DNA from 2 places in the Pseudomonas protegens genome. Region 1 is predicted to be linked to the other one. Evidence: riboswitches for the same ligand, from Rfam matches in the RefSeq annotation. Region 1 holds a riboswitch; the other holds the start of a gene.

Region 1 (7,587 bases):
GACCGAGCAGGAGGCCGAGCAGCGGGGCGATGGGGGTTGTTCTAGGCATCTGTCGCGCCTGCGTAAGGCGAGGGAATCAGCAGATCGGCTACCGGCGCGCCTGCCACTAGGTGTTGCTGCACCAGGCGCAGCACCTGGGCGTCGTCGCCGACCCGGTACCAGCAGCCATCCGGGTGCACCGTCAACACCGGCCCCAGGTTGCAGGGGAACTGGCAGGCGGTGCGGGTCAGCAGCACGCCACCGGGTGTCTCCATGTGCTCCAGGCGCAGCAGCTCGCGGCGCAGGGTCTTCCACAGCGCCAGGGCGCCGCGCCGCACGCAGCGCGGGCCGGTGCAGAGGAACACCTGGCGGGCGTGGGGTGGCACCCGCGACCAGTCCGGGTCGCAGGCCACCGCGTTGACCTTGTCGCAGGGCAGGTGGCGCTCGTGCTGGTCGACGCTGGCGCAGGCCAGGGCTGCGTCCAGGCCGCGGCGGCCCAGGGCCTGGGCGGTGATCCAGGGTTGCGGCGCTTGCGGGTGGGCGCGGGCCAGGCGCCCCAGTTCGTCGCGCAGCCAATCCAGGTAGGCGCTGTCGGAGCTGGGCTCCAGGTCCACCACCAGCAGCGCCGCGCCGTTCTCGGGCAAGGGTTCGTCGAGGGCGGCCCAGAGGCTGTCGAAGCCGTCCAGGGTGTCGATCACCCGGGTGCTGGCGTCGTTGCCCCGCAGCCGATGAAGCTCGCGGCGAAACGCCTCGCCCAGGGCGCCGCTGTTCAGGCCGGGGCCGACGAACAGCACCCGTTGATAATCCTTGTGCATGGCAGTCGTCCTCAGAAGCGGTAGGTGTAGCGCACCTCGGTGGTGAAGGGGCGCCCCAGGTTGTCCACCCGCGGGTTGTTGCTGGCGATGCTGGTGCTGTAGTCGCGGTCGAAGAGGTTTTCCACCAGCAGGCTCAGGCGATGCTGCTGGGCCGTGTCGAGGTAGCGATAGGCATCGGCGTCGACCACCGAATAGTGGCCGTAGTCGATCTTCTTCGGGCTGTCGATCTGGCCGATGTAGCGGATTGCCCCGCCCACGCCCCACTGGCGGTCCACGGACTCGTAGCCCAGCCGCGTGCGGGCGAGGAAGCCGGGGATGTTGCTCAGGGTCACGCCGTTGCGCGACTCCACCAGGTTGCGGGTCATGTCCGCCTGCAGGGTCCATTGCGGGCTGAACTGCCAGCGCCCGTCGATCTCCAGGCCACGTACCTTGATCCGTCCTTGGCCATTGACCCAGTCGATGCCGTCGAGGGCGATCAGGTCGTCGATCTTGCGCTGGAACAGCGTGCCGCTGGCGTTGAAGTCGCCGGCCAGCAGGTGGCCCTGGTAGTCCAGGCCCAGCTCGGCATTCACGCTCTTTTCCGGCTTGAGGTGGCGGTTGCCTCGTTCATCCTCCTCGTTGGCGAACAGTTGCTCGGCGTTGGGCAGCTTGAAGGCGCTGCCGAACTGGCCGCGCAGTTGCCAGTGGGGCGAGAGGTCATACAGCGAGGTGAGCATGCCCACCGTGGCGCTTTCGCCGCCGCTGATCTTCTCGTGACGCACGCCGATGCTCGGGTGCCAGTCGGGCAGGGCTGCCAATACCGGGCGCAGTTGAGCGTAGAGGGCGTTGGCCTGGGCGCTGTTGTCCTCGATCTTGAGCACATCGTCCTGGCCCTTGAACCACTGGTTGTCGCTGCCGAACACCAGCACATGGCCGCCGTCCAGCTCGGCCTTGCCCTCGGCCTGCAGGCCCCAGTCGGTGAAGCCCCAGTAGTCGTTGTGGTTGATCACCTTGAGGCCCCCGCCCTCGGTGGTGTTGATGCGGGTGTAGCGGGTGTCCCAGTCGTTGACATGGCCTTTGACGAAGTAGCTGAAGCGCTCGCCCAGGCGCTGCTCGAAGGTCGCGGTGGCGATCTGCTGGATGCGGTCGTTGGTGGTTTTATGGTTGTTCACCGGGCGGGCGAAATCCAGGTTGGCGTCGCTGTACTGGTAGAACAGTTCCAGCCGCGAATCGTCGGCAAAGCCCTGGATCGCCTTGGCGCCGAAGGTGGTCACGGCATAGCCGCGTTTCTTGTCCCGGGTGTTGGGGCTGTAGGCGCTGTTGCGATAGGGCTGGTAACCGTCGGAGACGTTATGGCTGACATAGGCCAGCAGGCCCAGGTCGCCCAGGCCGTTGCTGAGGATCTGCTCGGCGCGGGCATCGCCGCTCTGGCCCCGGAAGCTGTCCAGGCCCAGGTTGACCTCGCCGGAGACGTCGCGGGTCTGCGGGCTGCGGGTGACGATGTTGATCACCCCGGACACCGCCTGGGTGCCGAACAGCAGGCTCTGGCCGCCCTTGAGCACCTCGATGCGCTCGATGGCGTTGGCCGGCAGGGTGTCCAGGTACAGGCCGCCGTACAGGCGGTTGTTCAGGCGCACGCCGTCCAGCAGGATCAGGGTGTCGTCGTTGCGCCCGCCCAGCAGGGAATAGGTGCCGTAGTCGAAGGGGCCGTTTTTCGGTGCGACGTAGAGGCCCGGCACGTACATCTGCAGGACCCGGGTGATGTCGCTGCTGGGGCCGGCACGCTCGATCTGCTGGCGATCGATGATCTCCACCTTGCTGCCGTACCTGGCCATTTCGGCCACCGTGGTGGACTCCACCGAAGGGGCGGAAACCCATTGCTGCTCCAGTTTCAGCGGCGCGTCGTCCGCCAGCAGCAGGGGGCTGAACAGGCAGCCGAACAGGGCGCCGCTCATGCTGCGGCGCGGTGCACGCCAGTCGCGTGCAAGGAAAGTCTCAGGTGTTGTCATTCTTGGTCTTCTCGAAAGTGTCTTCGGGAAGCACGCAGGAGAAGGTATCGGCCACAGGCACGCGACCATACCGGCCCATGCCCGCCCACCGCAGGATTGCCAAACACAGGTTCCAGGCCGGTCTCCGGGCTGACGAGTGTGGCGGCATTCGCCTTCCCATACCTTGGGTACAGTGGCGTGTTGAATGCAGCACTCGCTTACCGTTGCGGGGGCAGCACCGGACTAGCCCTGAAGGGGCGCACCGGTTTCCCGTTTCACCTCATGCACGGCGGCATGAGGCACCTGAAACTGGGCGGCATCTGAACACTCGCACCGACGTTCGTCAACGTCGGGCCTGGCGCCGGGTGCTTGCGGTTCAAGGGCGATGGCGGATCTGCAGCGAGTCGTGCCTGATAACGGGCAAGGCGGTGGCTACGGCAGCGCGGCGGTTTCCGGGGTCAGGTGCCGCTGTGAGCGCCGTGTCGGCGGGGACTCGCAGGCCAGCAGCGGCACGGCGCGCACCGAGTCGCCGGGCTGCAGTTGCAGGCGTTTGGCGGTCAGGCGGTCCACCAGCAGGCAGCCGGACACCAGGCGCCCGGGCGCGGCGGTGATGCGGCAGTTCTCCAGGCGCCGGTTGTGAATCAGCCACACCGGCGCCTGCGCGTCCGGAGTGCCCACCAGCAGGGGCAGGGTCTGGCTTTCACGCACGCTGCGGATCTTCGTCACCTCGGCCTCGATCAGCGGCCCGCCGTCGAAGATGTCGATGCAGCCCTGATGGTTGAAGCCTTCGTCCCGCAGGATGTGCACCGCCTGCTCGGTGCTGTGGTGGGCCTGGCCGATGGCGGCCTGGGCGGCGGGGCTGAGCAGGCAGGTGTACAGCGGCTGGCGTGGCATGAGTTCGGCGATGAACGGCTTGCTGCCCTGGCTGGACAGGCGATTGGCCTGCTGGAAGTCCATCTTGAAGAAGTGGCGCCCCAGGCTGTCCCAGAACGGCGAACGGCCCTGGCCGTCGAGCTGGCCCCGCAGCTCGGCCACCAGCTTGTCGCCGAACAGCTTCGGGTATTCGGCGACGAACAGCAGGCGCGCGGTGGACAGCAGGCGCCCGGCGTAGCCCTGGCGCTGGTCGTGGCGCAGGTACAGCGAGCAGAGCAGGGATTGCCCGGTCATCTCGTTGCACAGGAACAGGGTCGGGATCTGTTTTTCGATCCCCAGCTCCGGGGCGCGGCCGCGGGTGATGCCCACCCGGTAGTGGTAGCAGGGCTCGCGCAGGCCGATGGCGCCGCTCAGGCCGCAGACGCCGATCACTTGCTGGTCGTCGTCCTCCAGTACGAACAGGTAGTCGGCGTCGGCCCGTTCCACCTGATTGGCGAAGGTGCGCTGGGCCCAGCGCAGCCGATGAGCCAGGCGCTCGGGGTCGGTGGAGAGGTTGTTCAACTCGCGACCGTTGCCTTGCAGCAGCCTCAGCAGCGCCGGCAGATCGGTGACGCGGATCGGACGGACGATCATGGCACAGCTCCTTGACGCTGCCCGGGGCAGCGGTAAAACCGCGGCTGGCTCATAACGCCACCGCCCGCACCGGCTCGCCCGGTGTCAATTGCAGGGCCTGGAACATCGAGTGGTCCAGGCCGATCACGTCCCCCGGGGCCTCATCCAGGGGCACGACAATCGCGCGAAAGCCCTGCAGCCGGTCATTGCTCAGCAGCCAGTGGCGGCCCTGGCCGCTCTGCGGGCTCAGGTAGCTGGTCGCGACCCGGCTCTGAATGATCGAGCGTAGCTGGTTATGGCGTGCCTGCAGGGTCGGGCCGGCATCGAACAGGTCAACGTACTGGGTCGGCGCAAAGCCCTCGTCGACGAGGATGTCGCAGGCTTCCCGGGCCGCCGGGTGAATGCGTCCGATGCAGTCCTGGGCCGGCTGCGGCAGCATCGGGATGTACAGCGGGTACTGGGGCATCAGTTCGGCGAGAAAGCCGCGGCCCTGCAAGGCGCACAGGCGTTCGGCCTCGACATAGGGCAGGTCGAAGAAGTGCTGGCCCACCGCCGCCCAGAAGGGCGATTGGCCGGCGTCGTCGCTGTAGCCGACGATCTCGCTGATGCAACTGTCGGCAAAGCGCCAGGGGTGCGCGGCGATGAACAGCAGGCGCGCGCGGGAGGTCAGTTGCGCCTGGGGCGTGCCCGCCAATGCCGGATCGACATGGAAGCTGCGCAGCAGGGTCTGTTCGCTGAGGTCCTGGCACAGCGACAGGGTCGGCACCGCCTGCTCGATGTTCAGCTCGCGCGAGCTGCTGATGAAGGGGCGGTTGCGCAGGCTGTAGAAGGGGGTGGCAAAGCCGGCGGTGGCGAGAATGTCCGAGCAGCCGTGGAGTTGGCCGCTGTCCTGGTCCTCGAGCACCATAAAATAGTTTTCCGGACCCTGGCGGGCCTCGACCTTGGCGAAGGACGCCAGGGAGTCGAGGATCTTTTCCCGCAGGCAGGTTTCGTCATCCACCAGCGAAGTCACGCCCAGCAGGCGTGTGCCGGCCAGTCGCAGCAGTTGAGGCAGATCGGATAACGCCACCGGACGCAAGGCCAGCATGGGGGTACTCCTGTATCAAGGGCCGTTCGCCCGGGGCGAACATCGGCCAGACATCACTGTCGGTGACCACGCAGTTGCACGGCCGCGGCATCCGGCGGCCGGTCCCCGGGGCGGCTCTTGGCGGCTGCGCGCGGGGTGCGCGCGACGCCATCCGGCGCCGCGCGGGAGGTTATTGCTTGAGCGGATCGGGCAGGGCGGCGCCGCTGCCCAGCTTGTTCAGCAGGAACAGGTAGACCAGCCCGGCGAGGATCCAGATGGCGCCGAGTTTCTGCGCGTCCACGCCCATGTTGTACATGATGGCGCTGACGATCACGAAGCCGATCACCGGGCAGATCAGGTGGCGGATCACCTGGCCGGACTTCTGCCGGCGCCAGTAGAAGTTGATCACGGTGATGTGCAGCAGCATGAAGCCGCTCAGGGCGCCGAAGTTGACCAGGGAGGTCAGGGTATCCACCGAGTTGATGAACAGGTAGCAGATCAGCAGCGACAGCACCGCCACCAGGTAGATGCTGATGTGCGGGGTGTTGTGTTTCGGGTGGACCTTGGCCAGCACCTTGGGCAGCTTGCCGTCGCGGGCCATGCCGAACAGCAGGCGCGACACCGCGGCTTGCGAGGTGATGGCCACGGCCACGCCCCAGGCCAGCGCCGTGGCCACCCCGGTGAGGGTCGCCAGCCAGCTGCCGGCGGCCAGTTCGGCGATCTCGTAGAAGGCGGTGTCGGCGGACTTGAAGCCCATGCCGGCGGCCAGGTCGGTGGCGATCCAGGTCTGCACCACGAAGATCGCCCCCATCACCACCAGGGTGATCAGCGCGGCGCGACCGACGCTGCGGCCCGGGTCGCCCTTGACCTCTTCGGCCAGGGTCGAGATGGCGTCAAAGCCCAGGAACGACAGCACCGCGATCGACACGCCCTGCATCAGCAGGCCGAAGTGGAAGTTCTCCGGGCTGTACAGCGGCGCCAGGGTCAGTTGGCCGTTGCCGGCGCCCCCGTGCAGGGCGTTCCAGGCGTAGAACAGGAAGATCCCCAGCACCACCAGCTGCGCCAGCAGGAACAGGATGTTCATCCGCGCGGTGAAGGTGATGCCCCGCAGGTTGACGAAGGTGGCGCTGACCAGGAACGCCAGGATGAAGCCGACCTTGGGCACTTCCGGGTACAGGTGGTTGAGGGCCATGGCGGCGTAGACGTAGAGCAGCGGCGGAATCAGCAGGTAGTCCAGCAGCATCAGCCAGCCGGCGAGAAAGCCGACATGGGGATTGAGGCCGCGCTGGGCATAGGAGTAGACCGAGCCGGCGATGGGGAAGGCGCGGGCCATTGCGCCGTAGCTCAGGGCGGTGAAGACCATCGCCACCATGCCGATGATGTAGGCCAGGGGCACCATGCCCGGGGCTTCCTGGTTGACGTAACCGTAGACCCCGAACGGGGCGATGGGGATCATGAAAATCATCCCGTAGACCACCAGGTCGCGCAGGCTCAGCCCGCGCTTGAGTTCCTGTTTGTAGCCGAATTCTTCAATCTCCATGAAGCGGTTCTCCTTGTAGCCAATATAAGTGGACGAAGGCGGCGCCGAGGGTCGTCATGGACACCTCGGGCGCCGGCCTGTGTTTGAACCTGGCAGGGTTAAAGACACACCACAGCGTGTTTTCTTGTTGTCGTTGCAGTCCTGCAAATCGTCTTGTTCGCGTTCAATCCTCTTGCTATCCGGGTTACAGCAGCGGCGCCAGGCGTTCGCTCCAGCACTGCACGGCTTCGGGGCTGCGCAGCAGATCGTTGCGCACCTCGATCAGCACCGATTCCAGGCCCCGGGCATCACCGTGCACCGGCACGGTCATGTCGCTCAAGGGGTCGATTTCATAAGGCTGGTTGCCCGCCACCTTTATCGGCAGGGCCCACAAACCTTCCAGTATCCGCGCGGCGTAGGCCGTGGCGTTGCCATACAGCACGCCGACTTCCAGCGAGCGCGGCTGGCTGTAGTAGATCGGCGTGAAGCTGTGGATCCCCACCACCCGCACTTCGCGGCCGGCGGCCAGGCGCCGGTCGATGATGCGCTGCAGACGCTGGTGAAACGGCGTGAACAGCTGCTGGCGGCGGTATTCGCGGGTCGCCTCGTCCAGGTGCTGGTTGCCCGGCACCTGATAGATCTCGCTCTGCAGCGGGATGCTGTCGGGAGCGTGGCGCGGCCGGTTGAGGTCGATCAGCAGGCGCGAATAGTTGGCCGCGATCAGGGTCGCGCCCAGGGCCTGGGACAGGCTCTCGG
Region 2 (7,587 bases), 1.7 Mb from region 1:
TCTCAAAGTCATCGACCCGCTGGCTGCCGGTGGCCCACACCGGACGCACGCCCATCAGGGCCATGGCCTGGGCGATGTCGTCGCCGCCGGTGCGCATGGTCGCGGTGCCCCACACCGACAGGCCCAGTTGCAGCAGGTGATCGCCGTGGTCCTGCAGGTGGCGTTCGAGGATCAGGTTGGCCGACTGGAAACCGATGCGCCAGGCGGTGGTGGTGGGCAGGTTGCGCACATCCACCGAATAGAAGTTGCGCCCGGTGGGCAGCACGTCCAGACGGCCACGGCTGGGTGCGCCGCTGGGTCCGGCGGGGACAAAACGCCCGTTCAGTGCCTCCAGCAGGCCGTGCATTTCCGCCGGGCCGCAGGCGTCCAGGCGCGGCGCGACCACCTCGCGCAAGCCGTCGATAATGCTCTGCACCGGCTCCCAGCCGGGTTCATCCAACTGCGCCACCGGGCCCTGGAGCGCCGCCTCGATCAACTCGGCGGCATACAGCTCCAGGCGCTCGCGCACGTCGCCGGCGGTGCGCCACAGCGCCTCGCTGATCTGCCGCAACGGTTGCGGGCGGCGCCCGGTCCAGGGTTCGGCCAGGGCGCAATCCAGCGGATCGAAGCCCAGCTCGAAGGCCTTGGCCAAGGCCCGCAGCAGGCTGGCATGGGCGCCCTTGCCATCGCCCCGGGGAATGCGCAGCAGGGCCAGCAGGGTGTCGAGGCGCAGGCGGCCCTCGGGGGATTCGCCGAACACATGCAGACCATCGCGGATCTGCGACTCCTTGAGGTCGCACAGGTAGGTGTCCAGGCGCGGCAGCCAGATCGCCGCATCGGCGTCGCTGTCGAGCGCGCCTTCCAGTTGCAGCTCGCGGTCGATATGGGTTTCGCGCACCAGTTGCAGGATGTCCCGTTGCAGCTCGCGGGCGCGACGTGGGTCCAGCAGTTGGGCTTCGTAGTACTCGTCCGCCAGCAGCTCCAGGTTACGCAGCGGGCCGTAGGTTTCGGCACGGGTCAGCGGCGGCATCAGGTGGTCGATGATCACCGCCTGGGTGCGGCGCTTGGCCTGGGCGCCCTCCCCCGGGTCGTTGACGATGAACGGGTAGATGTTCGGCAGCGGCCCCAGCAGCGCATCCGGCCAGCAGTTTTCCGAGAGGCCGACGCCCTTGCCCGGCAGCCATTCCAGGTTGCCGTGCTTGCCGACGTGGATCAGCGCATGGGCGCCGTAGGCCTGGCGCAGCCAGAAGTAGAACGCCAGGTAGCCGTGGGGCGGCACCAGATCCGGGTCGTGGTAGACCGCGCTGGGGTCCACCTGATAACCCCGGGCCGGCTGGATGCCGACGAAGGTCAGGCCAAAGCGCAGGCCGGCGATCATCATCCGCCCATCGCGGCACATCGGGTCTTGCTGCGGTGCGCCCCAGCGCTGCAGCACCGCCTCGCGGTTGGCCTCGGGCAGGGCCTGGAACATCAGCGCGTAGTCATCCAGGGCCAGGCTTTGCTGGCACGGACGCAGGTCAATGCTGTCCAGGTCGTTGCTGACCCCGCCGAGCAACCGCTGGATCAACTCGGTGCCGCTGGCCGGCAGTTCGGCCGGCAGCGGATAGCCTTCGGCGTGCAGCGCCTTGAGGATGTTCAGCGCCGCCGCCGGGGTGTCCAGGCCGACGCCGTTGCCAATGCGCCCGTCGCGGGTCGGGTAGTTGGCCAACACCAGGGCAATGCGCTTGTGGCCGTTGTCCAGGCGCCCCAGCTCGACCCAGCGCCGGGCCAGTTCGGCGACGAAATCCATGCGCTCGGGCTGGCCGCGGTAGCACACCACGTCCGACTGGCTGCGCTCGCTGCGCCAGGCCAGGTCCTTGAAGCTGATGGGCCGGCTGATGATGCGCCCGTCCAGTTCCGGCAAGGCGATGTGCATGGCCAGGTCTCGCGGGCCCAGGCCCTGCTCGCTGTCGCGCCAGCCGGGCTCGTTGTCCTGGGCGCAGATCGCCTGGATCACCGGAATGTTGCGCCGGAACGGCCGCAGGTGCGGGGCCTCAGGGCTGGACTGGGCAAAGCCGGTGGTATTGAGGATCACCCCGGCCGCGGTTGCATCCAGCCAGTCTTCCACCTGGCTCAGGCAGCCGGGCTCCTTGAGGCTGGCCACGGCGATCGGCAACGGATTGAGCCCTGCCGCCTGCAAACGCTGGCAGAACAGGTCGATAAAGCCGGTGTTGGCCGCTTGCAGGTGGGAGCGGTAGAACAGCAGCGCGGCCACGGCTTGCCCCGGCTGCCAATCAGCCTGCCAGTCGCTGAGAGTGGCCTGGCTTTTGTGTGGGTGATAGATCGCCGTGCGTGGCAGGGTTTGCGGTTCGCTCCAGGGGTAGTCGCGCCCCAGCAGGCCGCTGGCCAGGCAGCGATAGAAATTCAGCGCGTTGTCGCGCCCGCCCTGGCGCAGGAACTGCCACAGGCGATCGCGCTCGACGGGGCCCACGGTGCTCAGGTCGCTGAGTTCCGGGTCCGGGCGGTCGTCCCCCGGCACCAGGATCAACTGCACCCCGCGCAGGGACAGCTCCACCAGCCGCTCGACGCCGTAACGCCAGTAGCCGATGCCGCCGTGCAGGGAAATCAGGATGACCTTGGCGTGGCGCAGCACCTGATCCACATACAGATCCACCGAGGCGTGGTTCTGCACCTGCATCGGGTTGGCCAGGCGAAAGCTCGGGTAATCCTCGGGCAACTGCTCGGCGGCATCGGCCAGCAGCGCCAGGCTGGAATCGCCGCTGCACAGGATCACCAGCTCGGCGGGGGTTTGTCCAAGGTCGGCAATGTTGTCATCCGAGACGAAACCGCCGGGCTGGGTCCTGAGCAGGTGCATGGCTTACACGCTGAGGGCGGCGCGCAGTTGCGCTTCGAGTTGGGCGGCGTCCAGTTCCTGGCCGATCAGCACCAGGCGCGTGGTGCGGGCTTCGTCAGCGCCCCACTTGCGGTCGAAGTGCTTGTCGAAGCGCGTGCCCACGCCCTGGATCAGCAGGCGCATCGGCTTGTTGGGGATCGCGGCAAAGCCCTTGACCCGCAGGATGCCGTGCTTGACCACCAGCTGGGTCAGGGCGTCCAGCAGCAGGCTTTCGTCGGCCTGGGGCAGCTCGATGGAGATGGAGTCGAAGGCGTCGTGATCGTGGTCGTCGTGATCGTCATCGCCGTCGTGGTGATGGTCGTGGTGGCTGTGGCGGCCGTCGATGTGTTCCTCGGAACCGGCGCCCAGGCCCAGCAGCACGTCCAGGGGCAGGCGGCCGCTGCTGGCTTCGATGACTTTCACCGCCGGCGGCAGCTCCTCGGCCACTTCCAGGCGCACCTTGGCCAGGTCTTCGGGGTTGATCAGGTCGGTCTTGTTGAGGATCACCAGGTCGGCGCTGGACAGCTGGTCGGCGAACAGCTCGTGCAGCGGCGATTCGTGGTCCAGGTTGGGGTCGAGCTTGCGCTGGGCGTCCACTTGCTCGGGGAACGCGGCGAAGGTGCCGGCGGCCACGGCCGGGCTGTCGACCACGGTGATCACCGCGTCGACGGTGCAGGCGCTGCGGATTTCCGGCCACTGGAAGGCCTGGACCAGGGGCTTGGGCAGGGCCAGGCCGGAAGTTTCGATAAGGATGTGGTCCAGGTCGCCGCGACGCGCCACCAGTTCGCGCATCACCGGGAAGAACTCTTCCTGCACGGTGCAGCACAGGCAACCGTTGGCCAGCTCGTAGACACGACCGCTGGCCTCTTCCTCGGTGCAGCCGATGGCGCATTGCTTGAGGATCTCGCCGTCGATGCCCAGCTCGCCGAACTCGTTGACGATCACCGCGATGCGCCGGCCCTGGGCGTTGTCCAGCATGTGCCGCAGCAAGGTGGTCTTACCCGAGCCAAGGAAGCCGGTGACGATGGTGACGGGAAGTTTGGCCAGTGTTTTCATCGGATGCCCCTTGGCAAAGGTGGCGGGCATACGGGACGAGAGCCGCAGCGCAGAGGCGCGCGGAGATTTCGCCACCGGATCACCCCGCCCGGTTGTAGTGAGAATCTGGGATCGAGGCAGGTCTCCTGGCTGAGGGCTTGCCAGTCATTGGACTGGCGGTTTCTGCGCCTTCCCGCAGGCGTTGTGGACGCCAATGCAGTGGCCTTGCAGAAATGAAACCCTTCACAGTTGCGGGGGCAGCCGCGGCATCGACCGCGTTCCCTTCTTAGCTTCGACCGCTGGCCGAAGAACCTCGAACGCGCAAGGCTACGCAGAGCGCGGGGGACGGTCAATCGGCAATGCGTCGGCGTCCGCAATTGACGGCCTCGCCCCGCCCGTGATTTGCTACGCGCCTTGTTACGGGTGCCCTTCACAGGGTGAAACGGGAAACCGGTGAATCACGTGCTTAACTAAAAAGCCGTGGCCAGTCCGGTGCTGCCCCCGCAACGGTAAGCGAGCGAAGTGTCAGATCCACTGTGCCACGGCATGGGAAGGTGACACTTTTCGGCACGGTACGACATGAGTCGGCCCCTGCCCCTCGCGAGCCCGGAGACCGGCCCGCAACACTTACATAACAAACCCGCGGTGGGCGGGCGCTGTTGCAAACCCTGCGTGCTCCTCACGCGGGGTTTTCCTGCGCTGCTCCCTGCCGATACTCCAAAAGGGAAGCGCCATGTCGATCATCAGCAGCACCAGCCATTCCGCCAGCAGCACCTCCACCCTGAGCCAACGCCTGGTGGCCGCCATCGGCGCTTCGATCCTCGGCGCCTGCCTGGTGTACTTCGCCGGTTTTTCCCATATCGAAGCGGTGCACAACGCGGCCCACGATACCCGCCACAGCGCTGCCTTCCCTTGCCACTGAGAACCGCCGACATGATCAAGCGTATCGCGCAAACCGCGGGGTTCACCGGGTTGCTGGCCGCCCTGTTGCTGACCCTGCTGCAAAGCTTCTGGGTCGCCCCGCTGATTCTGCAGGCGGAAACCTATGAAAAGGCCCCGGCGGCCGAAGTCCACGAACACGCCGAAGGCGCCATGGCCGGTCACAGCCATGATGCCGAGGCCTGGGAGCCGGAAGACGGCTGGCAGCGCACCCTGTCCACCACCGGCGGCAATCTGGTGGTGGCGGTCGGCTTCGCCCTGATGCTGGCCGGGCTCTATACCCTGCGCGCGCCCAATCGCGTCTCTCAGGGCCTGCTCTGGGGACTGGCCGGTTATGCGACCTTCTGCCTGGCGCCAACCCTGGGCCTGCCACCGGAGTTGCCGGGCACCGCTGCCGCCGACCTGGCGCAACGGCAGATCTGGTGGGTCGGCACCGCCGCTTCCACTGCGGTGGGTATTGCCCTGATCGTGTTCGCCCAGAACTGGCTGCTGAAGATCCTCGGCGCAGCCATCATCGCCGTGCCCCATGTGATCGGCGCGCCACAGCCGCTAGTGCATTCGATGCTGGCCCCGGAAGAGCTGGAAGCGCAGTTCAAGATCGCCTCGCAGTTGACCAATGCGGCGTTCTGGCTGGCCCTCGGGCTGATCAGCGCCTGGCTGTTCCGACGCAAGAACACGGACCTGTACCCGGCATGATCGAAAGGCGCGCAGCGCCGACCCTGGTGGTCGGCCTGGGCTGCCAGAAAGGCTGCTCGGTGACCACGCTGCGCGCCCTGCTTGAGCAGGTGCTGCAAGCCCACGGCCTGGAGAGCGGGCAATTGCTGGCCCTGGCCAGTATCGACCTCAAGCGCAACGAACCCGGACTGCTACAACTGGCAGAACAGCTGGCCCTGCCGCTGACGTGCTTCAGCAGCAGTCAACTGGCGCCTTATGCCCCGCGCCTGAGCCATCGTTCGCCCATCGCCTTCGAGCACAGTGGCTGCTATGGCGTCGCTGAAAGCGCCGCCCTGGCACTGGCTGAACTGCTGTCCGCTGGCCCGGCCGAACTGCTGGTTCCCAGGCAAAAATGCGCCCAGGCCACCCTGGCATTGGCCACTGCCCGGTAGAATCGCCGACAATTCCCTTCTTCGAACATGAGCGTTGTTCATCTGCCGCTCTGCTCCCGCCTTTTTTTTGCACAGGACACAGCCATGACTGTCTATTTCATCGGTGCCGGCCCCGGCGACCCGGAGCTGATCACCGTCAAGGGCCAGCGCCTGATCCATCGCTGCCCGGTGATCATCTATGCCGGCTCGCTGGTGCCCGAGGCCGTCCTCGAAGGTCACAGCGCGATACGAGTGATCAACAGCGCCGAGCTGCACCTGGAACAGATCATCGAGGCGATCAGGCACGCCCACGACCAGGGCCAGGATGTGGCCCGGGTGCATTCCGGCGACCCGAGCCTGTACGGCGCCATTGGCGAACAGATTCGCTGCCTGCGGGAGCTGGGCATTCCCTTCGAGATCATCCCTGGCGTCACCGCCACCGCCGCCTGCGCCGCATTGCTGGGGGCCGAACTGACCCTGCCGGATGTGTCCCAGAGCGTGATCCTGACCCGCTATGCGGACAAGACCGCCATGCCGGCCGGTGAAGAATTCGCCAGCCTCGCGGCCCACGGCGCCACCATGGCGATTCACCTGGGGGTCAACCACCTGGAGAAGATCGTCGCCGAACTGCTGCCCCATTACGGCGCCGACTGCCCGATTGCCGTGGTGCACCGGGCTACCTGGCCGGACCAGGACTGGGCCCTGGGCACCCTGGCGGACATTGCCGACAAAGTCGCGGCCAAGGGCTTCCGGCGCACGGCGCTGATCCTGGTAGGCCGGGTGCTGGCCACGGATGTTTTCAGCGAGTCATCGCTGTACCGCGCCGGGCACGCACACCTCTACCGCCCCTGACACACATCCTGCGTAGGAGCTGGCTTGCCAGCGAAAGCGATCTTGGCATCGTGCAAGGCTTGAGGGCCCTTTCGCCGGCAAGCCGGCTCCTACGGAGGCTTATTCGGGGTGCGGGCTGCGGGCATAAAAAAACGGCGCTCACGGGGCGCCGTTTTTTTGTTGGCAGCGAACGCCTTAGTAGTAGGCGTTTTCTTTCTGCGTGTGGTCGGTGACGTCGCGCACGCCCTTGAGCTCAGGGATGCGCTCAAGCAGGGTGCGTTCGATACCTTCCTTCAAGGTGACGTCGGCCTGGCCGCAGCCCTGGCAACCACCGCCGAATTGCAGCACGGCGATGCCGTCGTCAACGACGTCGATCAGACTGACCTGGCCGCCGTGGCTGGCCAGCCCGGGGTTGATCTCGGTTTGCAGGTAGTAGTTGATGCGCTCGTTGATCGGGCTGTCGGCATTGACCATCGGCACCTTGGCGTTGGGCGCCTTGATGGTCAGCTGGCCGCCCATGCGGTCGGTGGCGTAGTCGACCACCGCGTCATCGAGGAAAGCTTCGCTGAAGGCGTCGATGTAGGCGGTGAAGCTTTTCAGGCCCAGGGCCTTGTCTTCGGGTTTCTCTTCGCCCGGCTTGCAATAGGCGATGCAGGTCTCGGCGTACTGAGTCCCTGGCTGGGTGATGAAGATGCGGATGCCGATCCCCGGGGTGTTCTGCTTGGACAGCAGATCAGCCAGATAATCGTGGGCGGCGTCGGTAATGGTTATGGCGCTCATGGTGGTTCCTCGCAGACGTGGGCGCAGTTTACGCCAATCGACGCCGCTGACAAAGTCCTAGTATTT

The links. Region 1 has a riboswitch for cobalamin ahead of GGI48_RS03725 (TonB-dependent receptor plug domain-containing protein). Riboswitches for the same ligand answer to the same signal wherever they lie in the genome.
Region 2: another riboswitch for cobalamin. It lies ahead of cobW (cobalamin biosynthesis protein CobW); the one in region 1 lies ahead of GGI48_RS03725 (TonB-dependent receptor plug domain-containing protein).

Annotation. Positions count from the first base shown of each region.
Region 1 covers NZ_CP060201.1:805,704-813,290, reverse strand. The annotation lists gene GGI48_RS03735 (ABC transporter substrate-binding protein) at 1-49, opposite strand, end outside; gene GGI48_RS03730 ((2Fe-2S) ferredoxin domain-containing protein) at 42-794, opposite strand; gene GGI48_RS03725 (TonB-dependent receptor plug domain-containing protein) at 806-2,728, opposite strand; cobalamin riboswitch at 2,880-3,083, opposite strand; gene GGI48_RS03720 (arginine N-succinyltransferase) at 3,194-4,267, opposite strand; gene GGI48_RS03715 (arginine N-succinyltransferase) at 4,317-5,333, opposite strand; gene GGI48_RS03710 (APC family permease) at 5,503-6,852, opposite strand; gene GGI48_RS03705 (N-formylglutamate amidohydrolase) at 7,037-7,587, opposite strand, start outside.
Region 2 covers NZ_CP060201.1:5,885,560-5,893,146, reverse strand. The annotation lists gene cobN (cobaltochelatase subunit CobN) at 1-2,833, opposite strand, end outside; gene cobW (cobalamin biosynthesis protein CobW) at 2,837-3,907, opposite strand; cobalamin riboswitch at 4,005-4,217, opposite strand; cobalamin riboswitch at 4,291-4,523, shown strand; gene GGI48_RS27265 (CbtB-domain containing protein) at 4,620-4,808, shown strand; gene GGI48_RS27260 (CbtA family protein) at 4,820-5,521, shown strand; gene GGI48_RS27255 (cobalamin biosynthesis protein) at 5,518-5,931, shown strand; gene cobM (precorrin-4 C(11)-methyltransferase) at 6,016-6,762, shown strand; gene nfuA (Fe-S biogenesis protein NfuA) at 6,937-7,521, opposite strand.